One region of the Sedimenticola thiotaurini genome, then DNA from elsewhere that is predicted to be linked to it. Evidence: predicted binding sites of a transcription regulator. Region 1 holds the regulator's gene; each other region holds the start of a gene.
The links. The regulator FliA, encoded in region 1, starts transcription of late flagellar genes. The targets are predictions, from matches to a motif close to GCTAAAGTTNNNNNNNNNNCNGCCGATA.
Positions count from the first base shown of each region.

Region 2: AAY24_RS18615 (methyl-accepting chemotaxis protein) is a predicted target of FliA. The motif match lies at 5,757-5,784, and genes of this name have one in related genera.
Region 3: AAY24_RS12465 (methyl-accepting chemotaxis protein) is a predicted target of FliA. The motif match lies at 3,506-3,533, and genes of this name have one in related genera.
Region 4: AAY24_RS01345 (methyl-accepting chemotaxis protein) is a predicted target of FliA. The motif match lies at 2,034-2,061, and genes of this name have one in related genera.

Region 1 is NZ_CP011412.1:1,599,603-1,606,976, reverse strand. It holds gene flhF (flagellar biosynthesis protein FlhF) at 1-760, shown strand, start outside; gene AAY24_RS07280 (MinD/ParA family protein) at 795-1,634, shown strand; gene AAY24_RS07275 (RNA polymerase sigma factor FliA) at 1,631-2,371, shown strand; gene cheY (chemotaxis response regulator CheY) at 2,428-2,802, shown strand; gene AAY24_RS07265 (protein phosphatase CheZ) at 2,837-3,550, shown strand; gene AAY24_RS07260 (chemotaxis protein CheA) at 3,563-5,797, shown strand; gene AAY24_RS07255 (protein-glutamate methylesterase/protein-glutamine glutaminase) at 5,856-6,914, shown strand; gene AAY24_RS07250 (flagellar motor protein) at 6,916-7,374, shown strand, end outside.
Region 2 is NZ_CP011412.1:3,259,995-3,267,368, reverse strand. It holds gene AAY24_RS18980 (pilus assembly protein) at 1-2,396, opposite strand, end outside; gene AAY24_RS18620 (pilus assembly PilX family protein) at 2,414-2,962, opposite strand; gene AAY24_RS15050 (PilW family protein) at 2,959-3,945, opposite strand; gene pilV (type IV pilus modification protein PilV) at 3,949-4,392, opposite strand; gene AAY24_RS15040 (GspH/FimT family pseudopilin) at 4,401-4,925, opposite strand; gene AAY24_RS15035 (Fur family transcriptional regulator) at 5,073-5,504, shown strand; tRNA gene AAY24_RS15030 (tRNA-Thr) at 5,635-5,710, shown strand; gene AAY24_RS18615 (methyl-accepting chemotaxis protein) at 5,867-7,374, shown strand, end outside.
Region 3 is NZ_CP011412.1:2,709,301-2,716,674, forward strand. It holds gene AAY24_RS12450 (DUF294 nucleotidyltransferase-like domain-containing protein) at 1-678, shown strand, start outside; gene AAY24_RS18575 (hypothetical protein) at 684-1,157, opposite strand; gene AAY24_RS12460 (MaoC/PaaZ C-terminal domain-containing protein) at 1,262-1,753, opposite strand; gene AAY24_RS12465 (methyl-accepting chemotaxis protein) at 1,851-3,428, opposite strand; gene AAY24_RS12470 (hypothetical protein) at 3,881-4,276, shown strand; gene AAY24_RS12475 (N-acetylmuramidase domain-containing protein) at 4,351-5,334, shown strand; gene AAY24_RS12480 (tetratricopeptide repeat-containing protein) at 5,306-7,374, opposite strand, start outside.
Region 4 is NZ_CP011412.1:310,415-317,788, forward strand. It holds gene AAY24_RS01340 (hypothetical protein) at 1-128, shown strand, start outside; gene AAY24_RS01345 (methyl-accepting chemotaxis protein) at 222-1,877, opposite strand; gene AAY24_RS01350 (c-type cytochrome) at 2,236-2,562, shown strand; gene AAY24_RS01355 (Hsp20 family protein) at 2,601-3,062, opposite strand; gene AAY24_RS01360 (lipocalin-like domain-containing protein) at 3,271-4,380, opposite strand; gene AAY24_RS01365 (ABC transporter permease) at 4,382-6,901, opposite strand; gene AAY24_RS01370 (ABC transporter ATP-binding protein) at 6,895-7,374, opposite strand, start outside.

The DNA of each region.
Region 1 (7,374 bases):
GCTTGTTAGCGATGCCACCAATGCGGACCAGGCGTGGCGAAAGGCGCTTTACCATCTGGCGGCAAAAATGGAGACAGTGGGCGATGATCTGCTGGAGCAGGGTGGCGTATTCGCCCTGATCGGACCCACCGGGGTAGGCAAGACCACCACGGTGGCAAAGCTGGCGGCCCGTTTCGCCCTGCGCCACGGCACCCATCAGATCGCACTGATCTCGACCGATAACTACCGTATCGGTGCCCAGGAGCAGTTGAACACCTACGCCAGAATACTGGACGTGCCGGTGCGCACGGCGAGTACCCGGGAGGAACTGGCTGTTGCATTGAACGGCCTGACCGGCAAGCGACTGGTCCTGATCGATACCGCCGGAATGAGTCAGCGGGATGTCAGGCTCAGTGAACAGCTCTCCATGCTGGATGTGGCCGGACAGGGTGTGCGCAGTTTTCTCACCCTCTCTGCGGCCACCGACTACTCATCTCTGATCCAGACGATCGGCGCCTTTGGCACTGCCAGGCCGGAGGCCTGTATTCTCACTAAGGTGGATGAGACCGGCTCACTGGGCGGGGCGCTGTCCGCGTTGATCCATAAGGCGTTACCGCTGGCATTTGTCGCCGATGGCCAGAAGGTGCCGGAAGATCTGCACCTGGCCCGTTCACACACACTGGTCAGCAAGGCGGTCGCCTGTAGTACCGGAGAAGGTGGGTATTCCGATGAATACCTGGCACTGGCCCTCGGAGGTGCGAGAGCAAATGCTCATGGCTGACGCAATTACAGATCAAGCAGCAGGATTAAGACGCATGGTACAACCCAGACCTGTACGAGTGATCGCCGTTACCGGAGGTAAGGGCGGCGTTGGAAAGACCAACATATCGGTCAATCTGGCCGTTTCAATGGCTGAAATGGGGCGTCGCGTGATGCTGCTGGATGCCGACCTCGGTTTGGCCAACATCGACGTGGTGCTCGGCTTACATCCCCAGTATGACCTGTCCCACGTATTGAGCGGTGAGCGCACCCTGGAAGAGGTGGTTCTGCAGGGGCCTGCGGGTATTCGGGTTGTGCCGGGTGCCTCGGGTGTTCAGCAGATGGCTGAGCTGAGCGCGGCGGAACACGCCGGATTGATCAGGGCCTTCAGTGATGTCGGCAATGATCTGGATGTACTGATTATCGACACCGCAGCCGGTATCTCGGATACGGTGGTGAGCTTCAGCCGGGCGGCACAGGAGGTTATCGTTGTGGTGTGTGACGAACCGGCGTCGATTACCGATGCCTACGCCATGATCAAGCTGTTGAATCGGGAGTATGGTCTGGACCGTTTCCGAATCCTGGCCAACATGACCCGCAGTGCTGAAGAGGGGCGCAACCTGTATAACAAGATGTGCCGGGTTACGGACCAGTACCTGGATGTTATGCTCACCTACATGGGCAGTATTCCGTATGACGAAAATCTCAGAAAGGCCGTGAAATCACAAAAACCGGTGGTTCAGGCCAATCCGCGTAGCCATATAGCAAAAATATTCAAGAATCTGGCGCAGAAGGCCGATAACTGGCCTGTACCGGATGGCGCTGGTGGTCATCTGCAGTTCTTCGTGGAGCGGCTGATCCAGTACAGCAGCCAGAATCAGGAGATGAGCCGGTGAGCGGGCTTGCTAGCTATACGGCCATCCAGGAGATGGATGCGGATACGCTGGTGGATCGACATGCGCCGCTGGTCAAACGGATTGCCTACCACCTGATGAACCGATTGCCGCCCAATGTGCAGGCGGATGATCTGATTCAGGCGGGAATGATCGGCCTGCTTGAAGCGAGCAGGAATTATGATCCCAGCCAGGGAGCGAGTTTCGAAACCTATGCCGGGATCCGAATCCGGGGCTCCATGCTGGACGAGATCCGGCGTAGCGACTGGACTCCCCGTTCCGTGCACCGAAAGGCGCGTATGGTGGCAGACGCCATGCGGGCCATCGAAAATGAACAGGGCCGCGACGCACGGGATGTGGAGGTAGCTGAAGTGCTGGATATGGATCTGGTCCAGTACCATCGGATCCTGCAGGATGCCGCCGGTTGCAGAATCTTCAGTATTGAAGAGTTGCAGGCAGTTGGCGAGCTTCCGTTTGATGGCGACAACACTGAGTCGGCCGGTCTGTTCGAGGGGATGCAGCGGGATGCATTCAAACAGGCCCTGGCAGAGGCGATTGCCGGTCTGCCGGAACGAGAGAGATTGGTGATTGCACTCTATTACGATGAAGAGATGAACCTGCGGGAGATTGGACAGGTTCTGGGGGTCAGTGAATCGAGAGTGTGCCAGATTCACAGCCAGGCAACACTGCGGTTACGTGCCCGTCTAGCAGATTGGTTGTCCGATGCAGACAAACTCTGATCGGTCGGTAAAAACAAATAATGGCATCGAGTTTGGAGGTTGCCTTGAATAAAAACATGAAGATTCTCATTGTGGACGACTTCTCCACAATGCGACGGATTATTAAGAATCTGCTGCGGGACCTGGGGTTCACCAATACCCAGGAGGCAGATGATGGTAATACCGCGTTACCCATGTTGCAGTCAGGTAACTTTGATTTCCTGGTAACCGATTGGAATATGCCCGGCATGACCGGTATTGATCTGCTCAAGGCAGTGCGTGCCGATCCGAACCTGGTCAAGCTTCCGGTGCTGATGGTAACCGCCGAATCGAAGCGTGAGCAGATCATCGAGGCGGCCAAGGCCGGAGTCAATGGTTATGTCGTCAAGCCGTTTACTGCGGTGACCCTGGAAGAGAAGATCAACAAGATTTTTGAACGTGTAGATAGCTGAGCGGCAATCATGACGAATCCGTCTGGAGAAATACATGGACATTGACGAACGTCTGATGCTGGCCAAGCAACTGGTGGCTCACCTGGAAGCAGGGAACGAAGCGGAGGCGATCCATGTTAGCTCTCAGCTCACCGAAGGCATTGAGAGCAAACTGTTTCTGGAAGTGGGTCGTCTGACCCGCGAACTGCATGAAGCGATCAATGAATTTTTGCTGGACCCACGCATCAACGAGATGGCCCAGGTGGATATTCCGGATGCCAGTGAGCGACTCACCTATGTGATCAGCATGACGGAGAAATCTGCCAACACCACGCTGGGTGCGGTGGAAGCCAGCCTGCCCCTGGCTGCTGAACTGGGCAGCAGGGCAAGTGAAATATCGGAACAGTGGGAGCGGTTCCGCAAGCGTGAACTCTCGGTGGACGATTTCAGAGAGTTGAGCCGTGAACTGGCCGAGTTCCTGAATCTGACCAGTGAACGATCGAAACAGCTGCATGCCCACATGACCGATGTGCTGATGGCACAGGATTTTCAGGATCTGACCGGCCAGATTATCCGGCAGGTGATTACCCTGGTGCACGATGTGGAGGACAAGCTGGTGCAGCTGGTCCGGATATCGGGTTCCAAATTGCCAGAAAAACAAAAAGACGCAGATAAACTGGAAGGGCCGAGCGTTCCCGGAATTGATCAGGGTGATCTGGTCAACGGGCAGGATGACGTGGACGATCTGCTATCCAGTTTGGGCTTTTAGAGGTGTGGAAGTATGGCCATTGATATGGATGACGAGATCCTTCAGGACTTCCTGATTGAAGCCGGGGAGATACTTGAGCAACTGAATGAACAGTTGGTGGATCTGGAACATCGTCCCGATGATTATGACCTGCTCAATGCAGTCTTTCGCGGCTTTCATACCATCAAGGGTGGTGCCGGATTCCTCGGTATTGATCCCCTGGTGACGGTGTGTCACCGGGCGGAAGATGTCTTCAACGTATTGCGTCAGGGACAACGGCAGGTTGATCCGGTACTGATGGACGCCGTGTTACAGGTGCTGGATGTGGTGAACGAAATGTTTGCCCTGGTCCAGTCCGGTGAAGAGCCGGACGAGGCGGATGCCCAGCTGATAGAGACACTGCATCAACTGGCGGTGCCGGCCGGCGAGTCTGTCGAGGCGTCGCAACAGGTCGATCAGGCTGCCGTGGCACCGGCGCCGCAAGCGGAACCGGAACCGGAACAGGCGGTCACCGTCGAGGAGATGGTGGCCGAGGGGGCGGATGCCCCCCAGTCAGATCCTGCTCTCGGTGGTGATGAGATCACTGAAGAGGAGTTCGAAAAGCTGCTCGATCAGCTGCACGGCACCGGCAAACATGGCGGTGTGCCGGTATCGGAAGAGGCCACATCGGCAGCAACGCCACAGGCGGCTGACGGTGACGATATTACGGAAGAAGAGTTTGAGGCCCTGCTGGATCAGTTACACGGCAAGGGGAAATTCAATGGTGTGCCCGCTGCCGAGCAACAGGCCGCTGGCGAGGCCACACCAAAGACCCCCGCTGCGGCCTCTGCCAGTTCGGATGAAATCACCGAAGATGAGTTTGAGGCGCTGCTCGATGAGCTGCATGGCAAGGGCAAGTTTGGCGCAATCAATGGAGCGGCGGCAACTCCGGCCAGCGAGTCGGCCCCGGCCTCGGCTAAACCGGCAGCTGCGCCGGCACAAGCGACTGGGTCAGGCGCCGCAAAACCGGCGCCTGCAATCAAACAGCCAGCGCCGGCCAAAGCGTCAAAATCACCTAAACGAACGGATGACCCGCAAGCACACGCCCGCAAACAGCCGCCGGCAGAGACCACTATTCGGGTAGACACTGCCCGGCTTGATGACATCATGAACATGGTGGGTGAGCTGGTGTTGGTGCGCAACCGGTTGGAGACCCTGAAGGCCAAGCTGGGGGATGAAGAGGTGGCCACGGCGGTGGCCAACCTGGATGTGGTGACCTCTGACCTGCAAAACTCCGTGATGAAGACCCGGATGCAGCCGGTGAAGAAGGTCTTCGGCCGCTTTCCCCGGGTGGTCAGGGATCTGGCTCGCAGTCTCAAGAAAGAGATCGACCTTGAACTGCACGGTGAAGAGACCGATCTGGATAAAAATCTGGTGGAGGCGTTGTCGGATCCCATGGTTCACCTGGTGCGCAACGCGGTGGATCACGGTATCGAAAGTCCGGAAGAGCGCGAAGCCGCCGGTAAACCACGGGTGGGTAAAGTGGTGCTCTCCGCCGCGCAGGCTGGTGATCATATTCTGCTGACCATTGCTGATGACGGTAAGGGTATGGATCCCGATGTGCTGCGGCGCAAGGCTGTCGAGAAAGGCATGATGGATGAAGAGGCGGCGGCACGGCTGGATGAGAAAGAGTGTTATAACCTGATCTTTGCGGCCGGATTTTCAACCAAGACCGAAATATCCGATGTTTCCGGGCGTGGCGTGGGCATGGATGTGGTGAAGACCCGTATCGCCCAGATGAATGGCCAGGTGGAGATCGATTCAGAGTACGGAAAGGGCAGTCTGATTACGATTAAACTTCCGCTGACACTGGCAATCCTGCCGACCCTGATGGTGGTGCTGGGTACCCAGCCGTTTGCCCTGCCGCTGGCCAACGTGGTGGAAATATTCAATCTCGACCTGGAACGGACCAATGTGGTGGATGGTCAATTGACTATTATGGTGCGGGAGCGGGCGTTGCCGCTGTTCTATCTGCACCAGTGGCTGGTTCCCAACAGCAACCGGGATAACCGGGAATCAACCGGTCATGTGGTGGTGGTCACGGTAGGGAATACCCAGGTCGGTCTGGTGGTGGATCACCTGATTGGACAGGAGGAGGTAGTCATTAAGCCGTTGGGTGCGCTGCTGCAGGGATTGGACGGCATGGCCGGTGCTACCATCACCGGGGATGGCAATATCGCTCTCATTCTCGATATTCCAGGATTACTGAGGAAATATGCTCGTCGCTGAACACAACTATCGTAACCCGGGGCAGTTTGCCGCTCACAACATGGAGGATAACGGTTAAATGGTTGCCTCCAGGGTTCGTGTGCTGGTGGTGGACGACTCCGCCTTCTTTCGCAGAAGAATTGCCTCGATGCTGGGCGATGTGCCGATGATCGAGGTGGTGGGGTTTGCCGGTGACGGCCAGAGCGCCATTATCGAGGCCCGACGGCTCAAGCCCGATGTGATCACCATGGATGTGGAGATGCCGGTACTGGACGGCATCAGTGCGGTGCGGCGTATTGTGGCGGAGAACCCGATACCGATCCTGATGTTCTCGTCGCTGACCCATGAAGGTGCCAAGGCGACACTCGACGCACTGGACGCGGGGGCGGTGGACTTTCTGCCCAAGCAGTTTGACCGGAGTAATGGCCAGGAGGCATCGAAGTTGCTGGCCCGGCGTGTGCTCGCGATCGGCTCCCGTGGGGTGAACCGGCGCCTGGGGACGCTACTGCGGCCTCAGCCGGCCACTAAGCCGCCAGTCCGCCCCGCTGTCGCAGCCCCGGTCCACCGGGGTGGTTACAAACTGGTGGCGATCGGTGCTTCCACCGGTGGCCCGGTGGCGGTACAGACCCTGCTGTCCGCGCTGCCGGCCAATTTTCCGTTGCCGATCCTGATAGTGGTGCATATGCCGGCCAGCTTTACGCCGGCTTATGCTGAACGGCTCAACACCCAGAGTGCGGTGGCTGTCAAGGAGGCGGCGGACGGGGATCGGTTGCGTCCCGGCCACGCCTATCTGGCTCCGGGCGGAAAACAGATGATTCTGGAGCGACGCGGTGAGGATAGCGTGATCCGAATCAAGGAGAGCAGTGCGGATCAGACTTATCGTCCCTGTGTCGATGTGAGCTTCGGCTCTGCGGCGCGGCTGATGCCGAGTGATGTGTTGGCCATCATCCTGACCGGCATGGGGGCTGATGGGAAACAGGCGGCGCGGGCCCTCAAGGAGGGTGGCTCGACAGTCTGGTCGCAGAGCGAAGAGAGTTGTGTTGTATATGGCATGCCCCAATCGGTGGAGAAGGCGGGGCTGTCTGATCGGGTGCTCGATCTGGCGGATATCGGGCCCAGCCTGATCAAGGCGGTGTAGTGTGGATTATCTCAGTATAATAGGCATTATCGTCGCATTTGGCGCCATCCTCGGGGGAAATGCCCTGGAGGGGGGCGAGGCGAGTGCGCTGGCCAATGGGCCGGCACTGGTTATCGTATTTGGCGGCACAATCGGCGCCATTATGCTGCAGACACCGATGCCGATTTTCCTGCATGCGCTGCGCTCCGCCGGAGCGGTCTTTATACCCCCGAAACAACGCCTGGATAAAACCATCAAGAAGCTGGTCGACTGGAGCAATGTGGCCCGGAAAGAGGGTTTGCTCGGGCTGGAGGATATTGCCGAGAAGGAGCCCGACCTGTTCATTCGCAAGGGTATGCAGTTACTGGTAGACGGCAGTGAACCGGAAGTGATCCGGAACATCCTGGAGGTGGAGATCGAGACCCGTGAGCACCATGATCTCCAGGCTGCACGGGTATTTGAAAGTATGGGAGGGTTCTCA
Region 2 (7,374 bases), 1.7 Mb from region 1:
CCGAAACTGTTGCCCAAATCCGGGTCATCTGCATCTGTGAACTCCCATAGCACCATATTGGCAGCATTAGCTTCACTGAAACTGGACGGGTCGGTGATATCCAGGGCGTAGAAACCTTGTCCACCAAGCCCCAATCCACCTACAAGAACGGTATGCCAGTCATTATTGTAGAACACATCACCCTCTGCTATCGGGCCATCTACATAGTTGGTATGAGAGTAGTCAGTAAGCGACAAACGCCACAGATTGGAAAAAACCTCACTAGGGATAAAGGCAAATTTCTCATCACCACTTATCGCATCAAATGCATGCAGCATTCCGTCGTTCGCACCAACATAAACCATTTCATCCCTGCCGCTATAAGCGGTTTTAAATGTCGGGTAAGAAGATGCCTCGAGAAAGCTAGATGACGACTGGTAATAACGACTCGGCGCCCCTACGTAGGTAGGGTTGGAATAGATGATATCGCCAAGTTTGCTCGTACGATTACGAAAACCCCCTCCGTTTGCCGCTATATTTGTGTCATCACCGCGCAAAAAATCAAGCCGATCCATTCCATACTGATCCGATGAGTTTGGCAACGGGCCAAGGGGACCATCAGGATCTTTCAGCATATCCTGTTGAGTACTGGATAATTGGGACCAGCGGAATCCTATGCCAGAACCATTAGCATTATCGACGGTGATAATATGACGTAAATCAGGCGATTTAGGAGTATAACTGACCCCGTTGGCGGCACAGACACCTCCATCAAGAAGGCATGCTGCATCCCACTCAGGTGAGCAGATATCACCAATCGGCACGCTACCACAGTTGCTACCATCGGAAACTTTACTCGCAATTAGATGGCCGGCCCATCCAGAGGTCTCAAAACGTGCCTGGTAGAGCATGGTATTCGAGGTAATACTGCCCATATTCAGCGAAACTGGAGCAGAAGAACCGGTTCGGTCAATAATGTTTTGGATCACATCTGTGAACGATTGCACCAGCGTGTCCGCATCATCAGCAGCGAAATACTTGCCGCGACTATTTATTGCTGCGTGCCAAAGATCATCCACCTGATTACTACTCCAGCTTTTGACACCAGTTAAAAGATCTGCGTAATCCGCCGGATAGGAGAGATTGCCGTTAACTCCCAAGCCGATGGTATAGGTAACCATGTGCTGCCATTCAGCAGGGTCGTTAATTGGATTCCAGAACTGATCGAAATCATCAACGCTGCCGTCATTGTTGATATCTGTTGAGCTATCGACAATATGGGGAGGCACTTTGTTATCAAGAGATGGCCGCAGATCACGATACCAGTAATAAAAAGTGTTATCGGCCAAATAGCTTGAATTATTATCCTTGTAAGGTGCAGCAGGCGTATAGCTGGTAATGTTCATGCTATTGTTAGGCAACGTATGCGACTGGTTATCTCTGTTACCGCTCACACCAGCTGCACTATTCCAATAACCATCAGTCATCAGCACAAGAAAGTTTTGGCGGCACTCTCTTTCCGGAGTAGAAGCATCCGCCGGATCATCGCGATATGGCTCTGCTGTACTCAAGTACTCTCCGGCACGATAAACTGCGCGACGTAGTGGCGTATTACCAGTAGCGTCAACATTGAACAACCAGTTGTAAAAGTTTGTACGCTGCGTACCTGCAAATTTCGTGGCTTGGCTAACAGCATTGGAGGAGCTATCATTAATCAGTTGCATGGAAAGGCGGAAATCGTCGCTCAGGTTGGCAAACGAACGAGAAGCTGCAGCCTTCATCGCATATATGCGCTTACGATAATAGGAGTACCAGTTGGCGAAGTTGGTGGTTTCATCCGTCCCCCCAGGTCCGGATGTACTACTCACTACCACTTTATCGTAGCAGTCATCATCTGTAGTTTGCCCATTACAGTTGTTATTGGTGCTATCAAACAGGTAATAATAGGCGGCTTCTGTAGAATTGTGCGCATACTCATTTGAAGAGTTGTAACTGTCACAATGGTTCCCATAATACCAAGTTGGCCGGTAATGGTTGGAGAGATTTACTGTACAAGTGTTTCCCTGGTTGTAACCATCATTCCAAGCCGAAGTAAACGAAGCATCACCCAGTGAGTTGCCATCATGATCGACAGGTGGCGTATAGGTGACATTCGGGTTGTAGTACATTTTATTGTAAACATATGACTTGGCACGTTTAGTATTCTTTTTCCCAGAGATCCCGTCAGGCATAAAGGACCAATACATACTGCCGGAATCATCCAGTGTCAGGATAATATTGGGATCCACACCCTGCATTACATAAAGTGGGGCGTCACTGACATCAACAGGCGCCGCCTGTATATGCATGACGGGAATAGCGGTCAGCAAACAGGTAACAAGCGCCGTTGAGAAATGTTTATATAGACTGGTCTCCATCTTATTCTCCGGTGACATCAGTTAAAGCGTTTTTCGTAGACGACTTGCAAAACCGATTCCGCACTATCGGAGCCGCCTCGGCCTATCGAAGATATGGTGTAATAATTAACACCTTGCCCTTTCGCTCTCGCCTCAGGATCTAGTCCATCCGGTATAAAAGCAGTCTCTTCGACAACAAAAGAGGGAACGGCATAATGAAAACTAAATTCATTGGGGTTGTTATTGGTCTTATCGCCATAATCAAAACCTTTCGACGCCCAATCAAACTGAGAGTCAGCTGGATCAGCAGCAATAGTACCGGCAGTCCAAATCCCACTGGAGCCGTCTGACGTGGCAGTGGGCTTGACCAGGAAACTCTGAACCCACTCACTGGCATCACGCAATCCCGATTCTGCTGCCTGAAACGCCATGTTACGATCAGCGAAGTTCCCCGCCATCCGCTCTTCAAGAGCCGTATTTTGCATCGCGGAAACCCCAATCAGGGTCATCACCAACAACATCACAAGAACAATGACCAGTACCGTGCCTTGCTGTGTATCAAGAGTAATTTCACGTATTGTTCTCATGGCAGCCTATTCCTGACTCCGACAGATGACCAGAAAGCTTTCCGCAAACGTAAATCCCCAGAAGGATTTCCATCAACGCCATTAAATGTGATTGCCTGGGCTTCAGCGCCGACATTATTCTCGGTTCTTAGCAGCATGCCGATTCGAACCCCAAGTACCGACCCCCAATCCGTGACGGCACCGGCATCGCGAAAATCATCAGGAACCAGGTCCCCGTTTGTATCCACCTCGTAGATCAACTGCATATCCTGAACGCCCGAAACCAACTCGACGGCTGGATTGGCTGAGTCAAGATCAAGCCAGTAAAGCGCGGGAATACCACTTGGATTCAGGCCAATAAAATAAAGCGATGATTCAAAAGCCATCAACTGCGCTGACTCTGGGTAAGCCTTTGAAAGGTTATCTGTTGTATTGGCCGAACTACCGTGGGCGATAGTGTATTGCCCCGAACTCTGAGAGACGCTGGTGGCGCGAAAAAGATCCGCGCTCTGGCAATCAGTAATATAGACAAGATCACCAGCCTGCAACTGGTCAGGATTACCATTGACCACGATATTTGCGTTATTGGTAGCCATATCTCCATCAAGCTTAGTTCCAACACCCGCTGCAAAATTAACGCGGATCACATCGGTACCAGCCACATGAGCAATTCCGGTAGGATTGGCCCATCCAGACCCAGAATCCCACCCCTCTATGGCATCTTCTATTGAGGCAAAATCGGGCGGGTTGTTTGCTATTATTGTTGGCGCGATACTCATTAAGGTACGGCAACCTGAGTAACCAGCCATGCGAATACTTCGCTGTAAAACGTCTATAGCATAACGGCCATTTTCCTGAATCCTTGCAAACTCCGAGTCAGTACGATAAACCGCCTTTGACGATACAAAAAGACTGAGAACAGCAGCCATAATAAGCAGCATCAACACCATGCTGATCATCAACTCAACGAGGGAAAAGCCCTGTTCTTTTAGATCTCTATACATAGATTACAGCCTGGCGGTAATATTAACTTGTTGCGTAGCAATACCTTCTGTTGCACGCGTATCATCCCATTGGACGACAATCGAACAAAGACCCGAAACGCTCGTACAATCCACTGAACCGTCACCGGCAGGGAGCGCTTCAGCAAGGTCAGCAACCCAAGCTGTCAGGTCTTGCTGGTGGACACCCGAACCACTTGATGGGGTTGCGTTAAGCGCCAGATCATAGGATCCATTAATTGCCTGATCACGGTTGATCCGCATGCGATCCATAATGTCATAAGCGAGAATGGTAGCCTGCGAACGCATGTAGGCACTCTGGCCGTTTTGCAGCGTAACAGTCTGAAGCCCGGCCATTCCAAGCAGGCCAATCGCCAGAACAATAACAGAAACCATTACTTCTATTAAAGTAAAGCCCTGCTGATGCTTTTTTATCTTGAGTGTATTCATCTGGTCGCCTACGGACATGCGGAACGCGTAATTGAAGGTCTGCCGGTCGTTGAAACAATCAGAGTTCTTTTTTGATCCCCCGTACAGCCCGGATCAGAAATAACCATCGAGAACACATCTCCCCTGGGCACAAGAGCACCACGAGAATCAAATACAACCACACCAGGAATAGTCAGACTGTTACTGCCACCCGCAACCACCGTGGATTTCGGGAATGGCGCCAAAACGCTCAAAACGTCTCCAGCGTCATTGAAGTCGCCATCCTTATTATCATCTACAAGCACGTTCCAACCTTTTGTCCAGTCATTGGCATCCTGCGCCGCGACACGCACCTCGGCACCACGCTTGGTGGCTTCACTCCTGGCCAGCGCAAACAGGGCGACCATCTCATTGGCCTGCGTGTTCAAGCGATTATTAATCAACATGGAGGTGAAAGAAGGAACAGCGATAGCTAATAGTATGGCTACCACAGCGATAGTGATCATTAGTTCGATCAGGGTAAAACCCGAATTTTTGCTGCCTTTTCTTTTCATATCTGAACGTATAGCAGGTCCTGGTTGAGAAATTCATCTATCAAAGGACAAGTGGTCAATCCTGTCCGACCAACGGCCGATCAGATGACAGGCGTCAAAATTTTGGATTGGACTTAAAAAACAACCAACGTCTATAATGTTAAACCTATGAGCCGGAACGAACTCAAGCAAAGTGAACAGCGCAGGAAAATCGTACACCTGCTGCGTAGCCATGGCATCAGCCCCACGGTTCAGCGGGTCAAGATCGCGTCCGCCATACTGGCGCGCCCGCAGCACCTCTCCGCTGATCAGGTACTTGAACTGACCAACCGGACAGGACGTCCGGTCTCTAAGGCCACGGTCTACAACTCCCTCGGCCTGTTTGCCCGCAAGGGATTGATCCGGGAACTGTTCGTCGATCCGGAACGGGCCTTCTACGACTCCAGCACCCATCCTCACCACCACTTCTACAATACTGAAACCCAGGAGATCTGCGATATTGACGACGATGCGATCCAGATCAACCTGGATGCGATGCCGCCAGCAGGTACGGAAATCAGTGGCGTTGAACTGGTGGTTCAGATCAGACCAAAGAAGTAACCCCGAAACCGCCTATTTTCCAGCCACTTACCGGGATCAGTAACGGCTTGTGCCCGGACCAACATTTCTTTATACTCCCGATCCCTTATCCGCTATGCCCTATTCCAGCGCGGCGGAAGACCCTGAATACGCCACCCTAGCTCAGTTGGTAGAGCGCGTCACTCGTAATGATGAGGTCGCCGGTTCGATTCCGGCGGGTGGCTCCATCCCCCAATAACCATATCTCTCATGCGGTTATAGCCGCCCGGTGGAATTAAAGTTCCCGCAATTCCTGCCGTTAGAACTCCTCACATAACAGAGATTCGGCGCTGAAAGCCGGACCAGCCAAATGAATCATCAAGATTCTTCAGGGGGATTTCTTCGTGTTTAGCATTCTTCAAGTCCGTCACAAAATCTGGATAGGTTTTGCCGCGTTGCTGATTATCATAGCGGCCATTTCCATCCAGACCCTGACCAGCCTGAAGAACATGGAGCGTTCTGTCATAGAGATGGTACAGGTTCGGCAGCCAACTGCCCTGCTCTCCAAGGAGCTCTCCGCCAGCGTCCACCAGACCGCCAGCGCGCTCGGCTTCTTTCTGTCGACCCGGGAGGAGGATCACAGGAACGGTTTTCTGCAGGGACTCGAACACTCTGAAACACTGGTTAAAAAACTCAAAGCACTCAAGGCGGTCGCTTCAGACGAGGAGTCTGCCGCATTGGTGGAAGGACTCGCTACGGACCTGGAGCGATTTCGCAGCCTTGGCAACCGCCTGCTGGAGACAGCCACCAGCTATGAGAAGAATTTTCCCGGTATCGCCTTCGCCAACTCCGATCTGAACCCCACCAGCCGGGTGATGGTGCAGCTCACTTCGCAAATGATCGCTGCTGAACAGGAAGAGGATGTGACCCCCGAACGACGTACTCTACTGACCCTGTTCGGCGATCTGCGTTACGCCTGGAGCAACGTGATGAGCAGCATCCGGGGTTATCTGGCGTTCCGCTCCGACACTGTGATTAACGATCTCGATCTCTACCTGGAGCGGACTGAACAACTGGTGGACCAATTATTCGAGTACGAAGATGAGCTGACCCTGGATCAGGCCGATTCACTGGAGCAGTTCCGGGAGCAGTTGGCGACCTACAAGACCAACATCACTAAAATGATGGCGATTCACGGTGGTGATCAATGGCGCACCGATGCCTGGTTGGTACGTAGCGAAGCGACCCCCTTGTTCAAAGAAATTGACGATAGGCTGATTGCCCTGGAATCACTCCAGTCCGACGCGATCAGCCAAACCAACGGCCACCTCATTGATGAGACCAGCCGGACCACCCTGACCGTCGCCATCCTGATGGTTGTCGGCCTGCTAATGGGCCTGTTAATGGCCTGGTTAATCGGCCGTTCAATCTGTAAACCACTGGGCGAAGTGGTCCATGCCCTGGATGATATCGCCCATGGGGAAGGGGATCTGACCCGCCGCCTGACCTGCCGCACCCGGGATGAGATCGGTCAGCTGGCGCAATCATTCAATACCTTTATCGACAAGATTCAGGCACTGGTACAACACACCGCCAGCGCCACCGGCGAGGTCATCAACGCGGTCTCCGAAACCACCGAAAGTGCCCGTAATATCAGCAACATGATTTTGGCCCAGGAACAGGAGACCGAACAGGTGGCCACCGCCATTAATCAGATGTCCGCCACCATCAGTGAAGTGGCCGGCAACGCAGTCAACGCCTCCCAGGCCACCCGCTCCGCTACGGGTGAGGCTGCCAATGGCCGTCTGACCATGGAACAGACCGCCAAATCAACCCAGTCCCTGCATGACGAAATCACCAATGCGGCCACCATCATCGGCCAGGTGGAGAAAAGCAGCGAAGGCATAGGGAG
Region 3 (7,374 bases), 1.1 Mb from region 1:
GTCAACAAGGGGCTGGACGCCTGCGGCTTCACCCTCTGCCGGGGTGGTATCATGGCCGGCAACCCGGCCTGGTGCCTGAGCCTGGCGGAGTGGCAGGCACGCTTCAGCGACTGGATGCGCACACCCGATCCGAAGGCCCTGCTGCACAGCGCTATCTTTTTCGATTTCCGGCCCCTGTATGGCCGCTATGAACTGGTGGATGAGCTGCGCAACTGGCTGCTGCCCCAACCACCGGAGCATCCCCGCTTTCTGCGCGCCCTGGCGGTGGAGGCGTTGAGCTGCGGACCGCCCCTGGGCTGGACCGGCGGATTTGTCTATGACGGCGGGATCGAACACCCCCACAGTATCGATCTGAAACGGTTTGGAGCACGGCCGTTTGTCGATGCGGCACGGATCTGGAGCCTGATGTACGGGGTCTGGGCCACCAGTACCGGTGACCGGTTGCGGGCGGTGGCGGAGCCGCTCAATCTGTCCGCCGAGCAGGTGGCCGGTGAGGTGGAGTCGTTCTACCTGATCCAGCGCTTCCGGTTTCGTCAGCAGCTGGTGGCGGAGGATCCGGACGACGTCAACCGGGTCGATCCCGATACTCTGAATGAGCTGCACCGGCTGATGCTCAAAGAGGCGTTCAAGCAGGCCAAGAAACTCCAGTTACGCCTGAAACTGCAGCACGGACTGTAGCCCGCCTACTCGGGCGAGCCGGCGGCCCCGTCTGTCTGCAACTGCTCGATGGCGGCGACCTTTCCATCCACGAACTCCACCCGCGCCACGGTGTACTCTTCCTGGGTCTCCGCATTGAACCAGACACTGTGATAACGGATACGGCGCCGGCCAGCGCCATCGATAAAGTAAACCGGAACGGTCATGCGGTCCCAGTAAGGGTAGTACTGGACCCGGGTATAACCCCAGATGGTGGCGCGACGCGCTTCAGTCACCCGGGTAAACACATGGTCCGGCGGTCCCCAGGCCAGGCGTACCATGTCCGGTGTGAATCCCACCTCCACACTGCCCTGCCGGATCTGGGTCTGGATCTCCTCCGGGAAGCTGTCGAACAGCTCCTGGTTGTCGGCGATGCGGCGATCGCGCCGCTCCTGCACCGTCGCGCATCCCGCCAGCAGCAGCAGACAGAGTCCCAGAACCACCACACGCTGAATTTTCATAACTACTCCTGAATAATGCGCACCGGCTGGATGATCCCGCCAGCGGGTGTCTCGTCAGCCCGACCCTGGCGGATAGTATAGACCGCCGGGACAATCGGCACAGCTCAGGCGTTCAGGTCGGGATTACGACGCACAAACCAGGTGGAATCCAGGGTGGTGACCAACTGCTCCTCCTGGCGCCGGATCTCGACCCGGAACTTGATCATACCCTCGCCGGGACGACTGGCCAGGGGACGCATCTCGACCAGTTCGGTGCGGGAAAAGAGCCGGTCTCCCACATGCACCGGTTGCAGCCAACGGATATTGTCCCAGCCGGGCGAGATGACCGTCTTGGCATTGGGAAACGCCTCCTTGCTGAGGCGTCGCCAGATGGACAGCACCTGGGGACCGGAGGCGATCAGACCGCCCCAGCCCAGGGCCACGGCGGCCGCCTCATCCACATGAAACGGCTCCGGGTCATACAGGGTGGCGAACTCGATCATCTCCTGGCGACACATCTCCCAGTCGCCGAATTCGAACTGTTCACCAATCGAAAAGTCCTCAAACCAGCGCTTGTCCGGAAAGACACCGCGCCGGCTTGGCTCTTGTTGATACATAGGCTCACCTGATTGCAGAGGTAAGCCTCCATTCAACCAGTGCGGCTGGCAATCTGTCCAGCCCTGTTCCGCTCCCCCTGACCCCTGTGGGAACGGCTCAGACACTCTTGTCCATGAACTGGTCCACCAGGCCATCCAGCTGGATGATCGACTCGACCATCTGTTCGGTAGCATCGGCACTCTGCTTGGCGCCCAGGGATATCTCTTCAAAAACCTGGCTGATATTGACGATGTTCCGCTGGATATCATCCGCCACAGCGCTCTGCTCTTCCGATGCGGTGGCCACCTGGATGTTCATGTCGCTGATGGTGTTGATGGTCTCGGCCAACGCCTGCAGAGCAGTGCCTGCGCGCCCGGCGATATCGACACAGTTATCTGCGCTGGCCTGGCTCCGGTCCATCACCTGCACCGCCTCCCTGGAGCCATTCTGCAGATAGTCGATCATGGTCTCGATCTCCTGGGTCGACTCCTGGGTGCGACTGGCCAGGGTTCGCACCTCATCCGCCACCACCGCAAAACCGCGCCCCTGCTCACCGGCCCGGGCCGCTTCGATGGCGGCATTGAGGGCCAGCAGGTTGGTCTGTTCGGCAATGCCTTTGATCACGGCAAGGATACTGCCGATATTTTCACTGTAACCGGAGAGTTGCTGAATCACGCTGGAGGATTGCTGAATCTCCTGACTGAGTTGATGGATAGCGGTGATGGTCTCTTCCACAACCGCCTGGCCGGCCTGGCTCTCCTTCAGGCTGTCCGTGGTCTGTTCAGCGGTCATGGCGGCATTTTTCGCCACATCCTGCACCGTGGCCGACATCTCGGTCATGGCGGTGGCCACCTGGGTTATCTCCTGCTGCTGGGTATCCACCCCCTGGCTGGTGCGATTGGCCGCTTCCGAGGTGACATCGGCGGTCTCCCGCAAGATCCGCGTGGTATCCGACAAGCGCCCGATCACCGCATTCAGCTTGGAACGCTGCATGCGCATGGCCAAAGCTATCTGGCCGAACTCATCATCCCGGTCCGTGTAGACCTTGCACATCACCGGATGGTAGAAGATGGACCGGGCCCACTCCACCATGGCTGCCATGGGCATCATCAGGATGGTATTGACCCCGACGATCAGACCGGCGCTGAGCAACCAGCCCCAGATACTGTAGGACTGCAGTGATGCGTTCAGGCTGGTCACGGCGGCCGGCAGCAGTGCCAGCAGGTTGGACAGAATCAGCAGATTGCGTAACCCGATCCGGGCCCGCAGACTGGGTTTGTAATCCTTGCCTTCCCGCAGCTTTTGGTAGATACCCTTGGCCCGTTCGACACACGCCTGCTCCGGTTTATATCGGACCGATTGATACTCCACCGTCTTGCCATTCTGTTCGATCGGTGTGACCAGGGCATCGACCCAGTAGTAGTCGCCGTTCTTGCAGCGGTTCTTCACCATCCCCATCCACGGTCGGCCCGATTTCACCGTATCCCAGAGGCTCTGAAACGCGGCAGGCGGCATATCCGGATGACGAACCACGTTGTGGTTCTTGTGCAGCAGCTCATCTTCGGGGAAACCGCTGATGTCGATAAAATCCGGATTGATATAGGTGATCGCACCCTTCAGATCGGTTGTGGAGAGTATGTTGGCATCGATGCTGAACTGCTTTTCCACATCGGTGACGGGATGATTGATCTTCATGAATTACCGTCCTTTCTTATTCCGCTGGCGAAAATTGGTGGGTACCGCGTCCATACAGCCAAATGGCTTAAAGATTCATTCGGCAGTAAGGCAGATAACTGAACCACAGCTGGGCATCGATTTTTCAATACGATAATTGTGGTAATAATAACGGAACATAACTGATCTATCCACGCTTTAGTGATGACTAACATAACCGATAAGTCTTTAATTCTTATGACAAACTCCCGGTTGAGAAAAACTCGAAAGCAATTCCGATACCAACAGCTAACTTGTCAAGACCCATCCGGATAAATGGCTTTCCGAACCAACCCATATGCCGGCCGACAAGGGGGTCGTAACAGCTCGGACAGGCCTGACTCCATCCAATGAACTGCACCAACCCGGGGCACAACGCACGGTTATGAATCGTCCCGTTCGGCAGATACCTGCGGGCATGCTAAATTGAGCCTATGAGCACGCTGCGCCGTTATCACAGACGTCCCGACCAGGCGATTACCGCCATCCAGCTGGCGCTGGAGAGCGACGGCCTTCGCTATCACAAATGGGGAGCCGAACAGTTTGCCGCACCGGGGGACTGGCTGGTGGACAATAACGGCGACATCTACACCGTGGCGGCCGATGTCTTCGCCCGCACCTACCGACAGGTCTCCCCGGGTCGGTTTATCAAGGCCACACCGGTCTGGGCCCGCCGGGCGACCCGGCCGGGCGCACTGCCTACCCGGGAAGGGGAGTCACACTTCGCCGCCGGTGACTACCTGGTGTTCAACCAGCCCGATGCAACTGATGGCTACTGCATGACAGCGGAGCAGTTTCACGCCCTGTACGAACCGGACGAAACGGATTAACCCGCCCCAACCTGAGACAGCCGGCCACACACTGCTATCCTCTTAAACAGCCAACCAGAGGATGGAACATCAACATGGATATTGTTTCGCTGGTCAGGGATACGCGCATTCAGCGGATACTGTCTCACCCCGAAGATGACAGCAGCATCTGGCAGCGTGCACTGCAACGCCTGCTCGCTGCCGACATCGAACTGACCCGGCAATCGGCCGGTGAATCCGCCATCGCCGCACTGCAACGGCTGATGATTTTTCTCGGTTACTCCACCGCCGCCAGCGGCGCCTTTCTGATCGACGGCGACTTTGGCCGGGGCACCAACCGGGGCGTCGCCCAGTTCAAGTACGATCACGGTCTTGGCGGCAAGCCGGACCGTGAACGGCTCTGTTACCCCTGCCGGTGGAACAACGCCCGGCGCCTGATCGACAGCATCCCGGAGACCAGCCTGGACCAGGCCACATTGCAGGCGATGTTGCAGACCGCCTATCAGCGCTGTGAGCAGAACCAGGTCATGTGCGGCGATGTGGAGCTGGCGATCTTCCATCTCAACGCCCTGCATAAACACCGCTTTCTCGATTGTCGCGCCATCCTGGAGCGCTACGGTGACGCCGCCCTGACCGCTGCACGGGCGCAGCAGCAGAAGGGCATCCAGATCCGGCCGGAGTGGATCCTGTCCATCATCCGCCAGGAGACGGCGGGGATCATTCGACCGCGCTTTGAACAGCACTACCTGTCACGGCTCAACCAACGCCACCCCGATAGCGACCTGGAGGAGCTGCGCATGCAGTCCATGAGCCTGGGACTGGGCCAGATCATGGGGTGTAACTATGACGCTGTGGGCGCCCCGGATGCCCGCGCCCTGTTTAGCGCGCCGGTGGATGAGCAGGTGGCTTTCGTGGCCCGTTTCCTGAAGCCGCGCCAGGCAGAGACCGGAAAAGGTCAGCCCGATGAGGCCGATTTTCACCGGGTGGCACGCTTCTACAACGGGCCCAAATATGCCGCCCATCACTACCACGAACGGCTGGCCCGCTGGTTCAGGGAGTTCCGTCTCCTGCTCGGCTGACGCCGGCCCGACGCAGCCGCCCCAGGCGCAGGAACAGGCGATCGAACAGCCCCAGGTGCAGGGCCGGAATAATCCAGCCCACCAGGCCGATCCCCACCCCGATCGCGGCCCGGCGCAGAATCGAGCGCAGTCTGAAGAACTGCATGATGCGCTTGCCGAAACGCTGGCCAAACAGCGCCAGCACCAGGTAACCGGCCAGCAACATGGCCAGACCGGCAGCCAGGTTGCCCAAGGTCAGGGTGCGCTCCAGCCAACCCAGCAGGGCCTGCATGGTGGCCGTCTGCATCAGGCTCATGGAGGGATTGTTCAACAGCCCGGAGATGAACCAGTAACCGACTCCCGCCAGCAGCAACACGCCCAGCAGAATCGCCAGCACGGTCAGGCCGCCATGCAGCCGCCACACCTTGAAAAACTTGAGATGGGAAACCCCCAGGTGACGATCCAAATCGCTGGCCGCCAGACCGGGCCCGGCGGCGTCGCCGGCACACATCGCCCCGTCCAGTTGACGGAATGCCCACGGGTGGGTCCGATCCCGCACCAGCGGAAACGCCTGCAGGGAATCGGCTGCGTCACACATGGCGTGGTAACCACTGTTCATCAGGACAAAGGCTTCCACATCGGTAAAGGAGTCCAGATCGGTGCGTACGGCAGCCAGGCGCTGCTGTATGTCACAGCGGATGCCGTAACTGGTCAGGGAGATCCGGTCCGGCGCTTCGGTGGCGACGCCACTGCCCTGCCAGTCCACTTCACTGCCCTCCAGGCCCTGGGTCAGGTGCACATAGGTCATGCCCTTCAACTGCACACTGGCTGCCCGCATGTGCAGGTCTTCATATTCACTGCCGCGAATACGCCCCATCATCACCGACATACTGCGCAGTACCGGCCCCAGGATCCCGCCGGCGGGATCGTCGTCCGGGCTCAACTGGCCACTGGCGTCGCTGATGATCATCACGGCGCAGTCCTGCTCGGTGAGCGCCGCCACCCCCAGGTTGTCATACACGCCCCCATCCACCAGCCGGATATTGCGCCGCGCGTAGAGTCGCGGCAGTTCAATCGGCTCAAACAGCCCCGGCACGCAGGAGGAGGCCGCCACCGCATGACCCAACCGATAGTGGCGATAGCGCGGCTCCGGTGCCTCCTGGTAGTAGAGCCGGCGCAGACGGGGACTCTTATCGACGGCCCGGTTGACGATATTGGGTGACTCGCCCATCCAGCTGACGGTGAACTGCCACAGGTGGCCGGTGTTCAGGGTGGTGGCGTTGAGCACCAGTTGGGGAATCTTGTGGCAGCGGCGCCAGTTCACCTCGCCGGGGCGAAAACCGTCCGCCTCATCCGGCGGCTGAATGAACAGCCGGTCCAGAGTGCGGGCGGCCGGGGCATCATCATCGACCCGGCTGTAGAGCTGTTTTTCGTACAGTTCGCCCAGGTACTCGGTGCGTGAATAGGTGGGCAGAAACAGCATCTTGAGATTGGCCCAGGGGTTGGCCAGCACGCGCATGCGCAGGTTCTTCTGCACCCCGTCGAGAAAATCATCGATCAGCTTCTCCACCAGGTCGAGATAATCCTGGTGGCTGATCTGCTCATCCCGCAGGCCCTGTCGCACACCACCCGTCGGGTGTCGACCAAACTGCATCAGGCGGCGTAGCTCCAGGTAGTAGTGAGCACCCACTATGGATCCACCGGAGACACAGGAGAGCACCTCCAGATGGCGCAGCATGTCCAGCTCGGCCAGCCGGGCCAACACCCCCAGGTGGTAGAACGAGGCCCGGAAACCGCCGCCGGAGAGGGCCAGTCCCACCTTGCCCAGGGCCAGGGTCTGCATGGCCCGGCTGCTGGACTCCCCCAGCAGGGCGACGATGGCCCGCCAGGCATCGGAATTGTGCAGCCGGGCCGGATCATCCGTCGGCGACTGCATCTGCACCAGATGGACCAGCTGCTCCACCGTACTCTTGCGCCACCAGTCCGGCACCCCATCCAGTTGCGCCGCTCGCTGCAACAAACCATCGGCCCGGTCCGGCTCCCCGGCCCCCAGACAGGCCT
Region 4 (7,374 bases), 1.3 Mb from region 1:
ACAAGCGCAAACGCCGCTATAAATCACTCCAGGGGCAGCGGGTGAATGTAACCTACTATCCGGCAGTGGATAGGGTAGCCGGGATCGAATTTGAAGTTATGAAGGTGGTGCGGATCCGGATTGCCTGAATCCACCGGCCCCAGCCATCCCTGGTAGGGCAGTCATTTCGGTGGTCTGCAGAAGCGGGGCGAGCCGGCCCGCTCCGCTTCATGGCGAACGCTTTATGTACGGAATTTAGCCGCCATGGCCTGCAGGTCGGCTGCCAGATGGGCTTGCTGGGTGCTGGCGACAGCGGTCTGTTCCGCTCCCTGGGCTGACTGTACCGAGAGATCGTTGATCGATACGATGTTACGGTTGATCTCTTCAGCCACGGCGCCCTGCTCCTCGGCTGCGGTGGCGATCTGGGCGTTCATATCCTTGATGCGGGAGACAGCCTGATTGATCTCTTCGAGCGCCTGATCGGCCTGTTCCACCCGGGAGAGGCTGTGCTCCGCCTTTTCCTGGCCTCGTTGCATGGCTGTGACCGCCTCTCCAGTGCCCTGTTGTAGACGCTCGATCATGGACTGGATCTCCTGAGTGGACTCCTGGGTTCTCCCGGCCAGGGTGCGAACCTCATCGGCAACCACCGCGAATCCCCGTCCCTGCTCGCCGGCCCGCGCCGCTTCAATGGCCGCATTAAGTGCCAGCAGATTGGTCTGTTCGGCAATACCCCTGATCACATCCAGTACGCCGCCGATGTTAACGCTCTCGGCTTCCAGGTCATGAATCACCTTTGCCGTCTGCTCCACTTCCTGAGCCAGTTCACGGGTGGCATTCAGTGCCTGGCCTGCTACGGTGCGGCCATCGTTGGTGAGACTGTCCGCCTGCAAGGCTGACTGCTCCGCCTCGGCGGCGTTGCGTGCCACATCCTGCACCGTGGCGGTCATCTCGGTCATGGCGGTGGCGACCTGTTCAGTTTCCGACTGCTGTTGTTTGATGCGAACACTGGACTCGCCGGTAATCACCGAAGTCTCTTCGGCGGCAGCGGCCAACTGCACGGTTGTGTCGCTCAGCTCCTTGACCACGGTTCTGAATTTGTCGCAGATGGTATTGAAGGCGTCGGCGATGTCACCCAGTTCATCATGGGAATCATACTGAGAGTGTACGGTCAGGTTGCCGGCGGCTAACTGGCTGGATGTTTCCGTCAGGTGGGTGACTGCACTGCTGATGCCCTTGATGGTGACCATAGCCAGCAGACTCAGCAGGATGACCCCGACGATCAACAGGACTATGGCGGTATTCAGCACAAACTCGTTCTCCGCCCGAGTGTCGTTATAGGTTGCTCTGGCAACATCCAGTTGCTGTTGCCATAACTTCTCTGCCGCCGCGTAAGCCGATTGAAAGGTGGGGCCGGTCTCTTTCAGCAACTGCAGGTTGGCGGCCTCATATTTTCCTGCCCGGATCAGATCGTCAACCTCTTTCAACCCTTTCTGAACAAAGCTGTTCATTTTGTTGGCAAAATCAGATGCCAGGTCTCTCTCTTCTGTCGTCAACTGGGTCTTTAGAATTGCCTGCCAGAGCGTGTTGCTGGTGGCGATATTCTTCTCCACCAGCTCTAAATGGAGGCTTACCGGATGATTATGCATAGCCAATGTATGGGAATCCGGTGAATGTTGCAGGGCCAGCAACAGCTGATTGTGGTTATCCCGCATCAGATCAATTATCTGGCTGAGCTGGCCGGTGGGAATCAGGCGATCTTCATAAACGCTTTTCAATCCCGATTCAGCACTGCTCATGGCGTTGATGCTGATCAATCCGAGTATTGCCAGTTGCAGCACAGCAAATGTCACCAGGAAGATCAGCCGTGCCTTGATGGTAATTTTACTTAGTAAATTCATTTTGTTACCTCCGGGGGTTAGGGGGGGTAAGGGATAGTTATGGTTAGTTTTCATCTGGCAACTTCGTTACGCCGGTGGTGAAGATGATCTCCTCAAGGCACGGCTTTGGAGACAGAGGATTACTGTTTCTATACTACGGTCAGTGCTCAATATTTTTGTCGGCGGAGGTGGCTGAATCTGAAGTTTTTTTAACACAAAAATTACAGTTAATTGACTGATTTAACTGGAATAAAAGTAGTTAGGCTATGGTTGAAGAATGGGAGTCCGATTTTTGCTCCAGGCAGGGCCGCCCGATCCGTTACCGACAGGAAAAAACTGGGCAGGTGGGTATTCCGGATTCCGCTACAACGGGGGCGTTATGGGGCGACCGTTAACGGTGCTTTTTCTGCTATGGCTGGTTATGGGATCGGCTGGTTGTGATCTTGATCAGCACGATCACCCCGATCTCAAAACGGGACGGGAGCTTTTCGATTATCACTGCGCCCCCTGTCATAAAGCGGATGGCAGTGGGGTCTTTCTGAAAGGTGTTCCGGCCAACCGCCACACCGATCTGTCAGTGTTGCAGGTTATGCACAAGGTTCAGTCCGCTTCGGGCGGGAAAAAGGCCATGCCGGTATTCGCCAGGATGCCACAGCAAGAGCAGGTGAAAATTGCAATTTATCTGAAATATCTGGGGGCGAAATAGCCGGGCCCGATCATGGGACCGGGTCCGGCTGGTGTGGATCAGGCGGCTTCCGCCTCGCTTTCAATCACATTACCGCTGCGCTTCTGGATCTCGATCCGGCGCGGTTTCATCTCTTCCGGAATCTCCCTGACCAGCTTTATCTCCAGCATGCCATCTTCGATGGTGGCGTTCTCGACACGGATGTGGTCCGCCAGCTGGAAGTTGCGTTCAAAGTCCCGATTGGCAATGCCACGATGCAGGAAGGTCCGGTTGGACTGATCCTCTTCCGGTTTATGGCCGGCGACATGCAGGATATTCTGCCTGATTTCGATCTCCAGATCTTCGGTGGTGAAGCCCGCCACCGCCATGGTGATGGTGTAGTGATCCTCGTCCATCAACTCGATGTTGTAGGGCGGGTAACCGCCGCTGGTGTTGGCGTTGTGAATCGATTCCAGCGTATTGGCCAGCCGATCAAAGCCGATGGCACTGCGAAACAGGGGGGATAAGTCGTAAGCTCTCATAGTAGATATCCTCGTTACTCAAGCGATATTTTCGATCTTGTGTGTTCAGTTGAACCACACGGTTTCGTGGACCCTGGTGGCATCCACTTAACTATGAGTTAGGGACAGCAGATTTTGATTTCAAGAGCCTGTAGCGAGATTTTGATACCAAGAGTATCTGGTGTTTTGCTATGCCATCGGATTATAGGCGTTTCACCTCGGCACGGATTCAGTAACCGGTCATCTCCAGATACCCCCGGCCTGTCAGTTGCTCCTGTTCATACACCTCCATGGCACCCTCCCAGTAGCGCACACTCAGGTTCATCTCCTGGCCATCCAGCACCGGTTTCACCGTCAGGGTGCGATTCAGCGGTTTAAGGTGCAGGCGCCACTCCACCGGGTAACGCCTGCCGGTGGGGCTCTGCCACCAGCGCTGCGGCGTCAGTTCCACATCATCCCGGCTTAATGGTGTTGTGGCGCCCAGGGCCGATATCAGGGTGCCGGCGCTGAAGCTGTCCGGCTTGCCCTGGCTGTCACGCAACTGGTAATACATGAGGCTCTCGCCACCACCCAACTGCAACGAGAACCAGTCCCAGCCGGTCTGATCCGCCGATAGAGCGCTGGTGCCCCACTCCCGATCGAACCAGGAGTTTCCCTGTACCGCGACAGGCGTACCATCCAGCGTGATCTGCCCCCGGGTCTGCATGCGGGGGTAGGAGTAGTAGTAGGAGGCGTTACCTGGCTCGGCACTTTTCCGGCTCAAACCCTGGTCACCCTGCAGCACCACGCCGATGGCCGGGTCGGCGGTCAGCTCCAGGTCGATGTGGAACTCCCGGGCGCTGACCTGGATGTGCCAGGGAAAGGTTGTGCCGCTGCCGGCCAGTTGCCAATCCTCCACCCAGACCCGGAACGGCTCGCGCTCCGCACCGGCCAGGCCGGGACCGGTTCTGACCAGTCGCTCTTCCGCCAGGTGACGTTTGCCCGCGCTGTCGGTCAATGCCACGTGGGCCATCCAGACCGGATTGTCGGCCCAGCTGGATGGGCTCCTGTCACTGCCTGGTGGTTTGAGGGAGAAGCGGAAAAAAGTCACCTGGTAGCCAAAGCGTTGACCGTTATCGCTGTGCAGGTTGCCGGTGAAGTACCACCACTCGTTGCGATACTCGGGGTGTTCGCCGTGCTCCCGGGGGAAACGGAATGGCCGGGGTTCGACGGCGCGGGCAAAGCCGGCCTGGTCCAGATCCGAAAGCAGGCCGATGGCGGAAAATTTTGCCTCCGGGGCCGGGGGGTTACTGCAACCGCTCAACAGGATAATCAGCAGCCAACAACAGAACTGTTTCATACTACTCCTCCCGCAAGGCCAGGGCGGGCCGGGTGCGTGCCATGCGCAGGCTGGGATAGAGCCCGGCCAGTAACGCGGCAATGAGCGCGAAGCCGACCGCCTCCACCAGGATGGTGGGGGAGAGCTGACTCGGCATGCTCCAGCCAAAGGCGCGCAGATTGATCACATGGATCAGAATCTCCGCCATCAGCCAGCCCAGGGGCATGGCCAGCAGGGCCGCCATCAGTCCCATCAACAGGGTTTGCAGAATCACCTGGCCCAGCAGTTGGCCCGGCGTCAGGCCGGTGGCGCGCAGGATGGCGTGCTCCCGGGCCCGCTCCAGTTGCAGCGCCATCATGGCGCTGAGAATGCCGACAAAGGCCACCGCGATCACCAGCAGGCGCAACACCCGGGTGATGGTGAAGGTGCGGTCGAAAATCTCCAGCGACTGGGCCAGGATCTCCCGGTTGGCGCGCACCTGCAGGGGGCGTTCGAACTGACCGGCCAACTGTTTGATTCGGGTTAGCAGGTGTTCCGTCGGCTGGTCCGGCTGCAGGTAGATACCCAGGGTGGTGATCTGATCGTCGTGCCAGAGTCTGGCATAGTGCTCCCGTGGCATGATCACCAGCCCCCGATCCGAACCGTAGTCGAAAAAGATCCCGCCGACCGTGAAGTCGACCAGGCCATCGGGGCTGAGCAGCGCCAGGGAGTCCCCCACCCGGAGTCGGTTGTGATAGGCATAGGGCTCCGAGATCAACACCAGGTTGCCGCTACTGAAACGCTCCCAGAGATCGGGCAGGGTCTCCCCCTTGAAATGAAAACCGCGATAACTGCCGCTGGACAGGCCGATGGCCAGCAGGCTGACCGGGCCCTTTTCCCCCTCCAGGGTGACATGGCGGCCGCTGCTCAGGTCGGCCACGCCGGGCAGTGCCCGCACCTGCTCCAGCAGGCCTTCCGGCAACGGGGCAGAGGCGCGCTTGGAGGCGCTGTGGGGGGCGGTGACATAGATGTCGCCCTGGACGGTCTGGGCCAGCCATTGGCCCACCGTGTCCCGGAAACTCTCCACCATGATGCCCATGCCGATGGTGGCGGCGATGGCCAGGGTGAGGGCGGCGATGGCCGGCCCGGTGCGGCTCAGGGTGGCGTCGATGCCCCGGGAGGCGAGCCGGCCGATGGTGCCGAACAGCCATTTCAGCGGATATTGCAGCAGGCGGGCGAGCGGCGGCACCAGGGTTGGTACCAGTAGACAGTACCCCATGATGAAACAGAACAGGGCGGCGAAGCCCATCAGCAGGCTGCGTTCTGATGCCTGCACCAGCAGGACGCCCCCGATCATGCCCGCCACGCCGGTCAGCAACAGCCAGGGCAGTGCCCGGTGGCTGCGCCGTTCGATGACCGAGCGGCGATTGACACTCTGGGGGTTGGAGCGGGTCGCCTCCCAGGCCGGCACGCAGGCAGCGATAAAGGTGGTGACCAGGCCGAGCAGGGTTCCGGTCAGCAGGATCTGTGGCGACAGGTCGAGCTGGCTCACGGTGAGGGCGAAATAGAGGTCGTTAATGGTGCGGGTGACCAGCCAGAGTAGTTCCCGGGCCAGCAGGATGCCGGCTCCCATACCGACCAAGGTGCCGAGCAGACCGATCAGCATCTGTTCCGCCAGAATGGCGCGGAACACCTCTCCCCGGGTGGCCCCCAGCAGGCGCATGATGCCGAACTGGCGGCGTCGCTGCAGGACCGAGAAGGTGGCGGTATTGTAGATCAGGAAACCGCCCACCAGCAGCGCCAGCAGACTCATGGCGGTCAGGTTGGTCTGGAACGCCTGGCTCATATCGGCCATGGCGGCGGTACGCCGTTTGGTCTCCACCAGGCGAACACCCGGGGGCAGCCACGCCCGCAACCGGGCCGCCTGGGTGTTGTCCAGAGCCAGGTCGATCCGGTCCAGGCTGCCGAAGCGTTGCAACAGCGTCTGGGCAACGGCGATATCGGTTACCAGTACACCGTCCAGGGCCGCTTCCTCCGGTTGGCCGAACAGGGCGAGGATTTGCGCCTGCTGCGAGGTGCCACCGATATTCAGGGTAATCCGTTCACCCTCCGCCACTCCGAGCCGCCGGGCGCTGTAGGCGGAGATCAGCACCCCGTCGTCACCGGTCAGCAGTTGCTTCAGGACGCCGGTTGTACCGGTGGGCATCAGGTTTCGGAAGGGGCGTTCCGAGAGTGGATCAAGGCCCAGCAGGGTCAGCTGCTCGTCACCAATGCGGACCACCCCTTCCACCACCGGGGCACTGGGCAGATCGGGGAGTTGCAGCCGCAGATCGGTGAAGAGCTGTTCCGGCAACCCGCTCGACCCGGCGATCAGCTGATGAGTGACCCGGCCGGAGATCTGCTCCATAGTGATCTGGAATGCCCGGCTGGTACTCTGGTTGGCCAGCCCCACCGCCATTACCACCGCCACCCCCAGGGCGATACCCAGTACCGACAGAATCGACTGCCAGACATGGCGTCGCTGGTGCCGGTAACCGGCCCGTCTGAGTCGGGAGCCTAACAATGGAGCGCTCCCTGCTCGCTCAACAGGCCGTCGTTCAGGGTCAGGATACGATCGGCCCGCTCCGCCACCTCCTGGCTGTGGGTGACAATGATCAGGGTACGTTTCAGCTGCCTGGTCAGGCCGAGCAGGATGGCCAGGATCTGGTCGCCGGTCTCTGCGTCCAGGTTACCGGTCGGCTCGTCGGCCAGCACAATGGGCGGGGTATGGATCAGCGCCCTGGCGATGGCGACGCGCTGCTGTTCGCCGCCGGAGAGCTGGTCCGGGAAGGCGTTCCAGCGATCACCCAGGCCGATGTCGGAGAGGATCAGACCCACCAGGCGGCTGATCTCCTGTTCCCCGACCCCGTTGAGCTCCAGCGGCAGGCCGACATTTTCGGCAATGGTGAGGGTCGGGATCAGGTTGAAAAACTGGTAGACAAAACCGATGTGACGGCGTCTCAGCAGAGTACGGTCCCGTTCCGAGAGGGCGTTGAT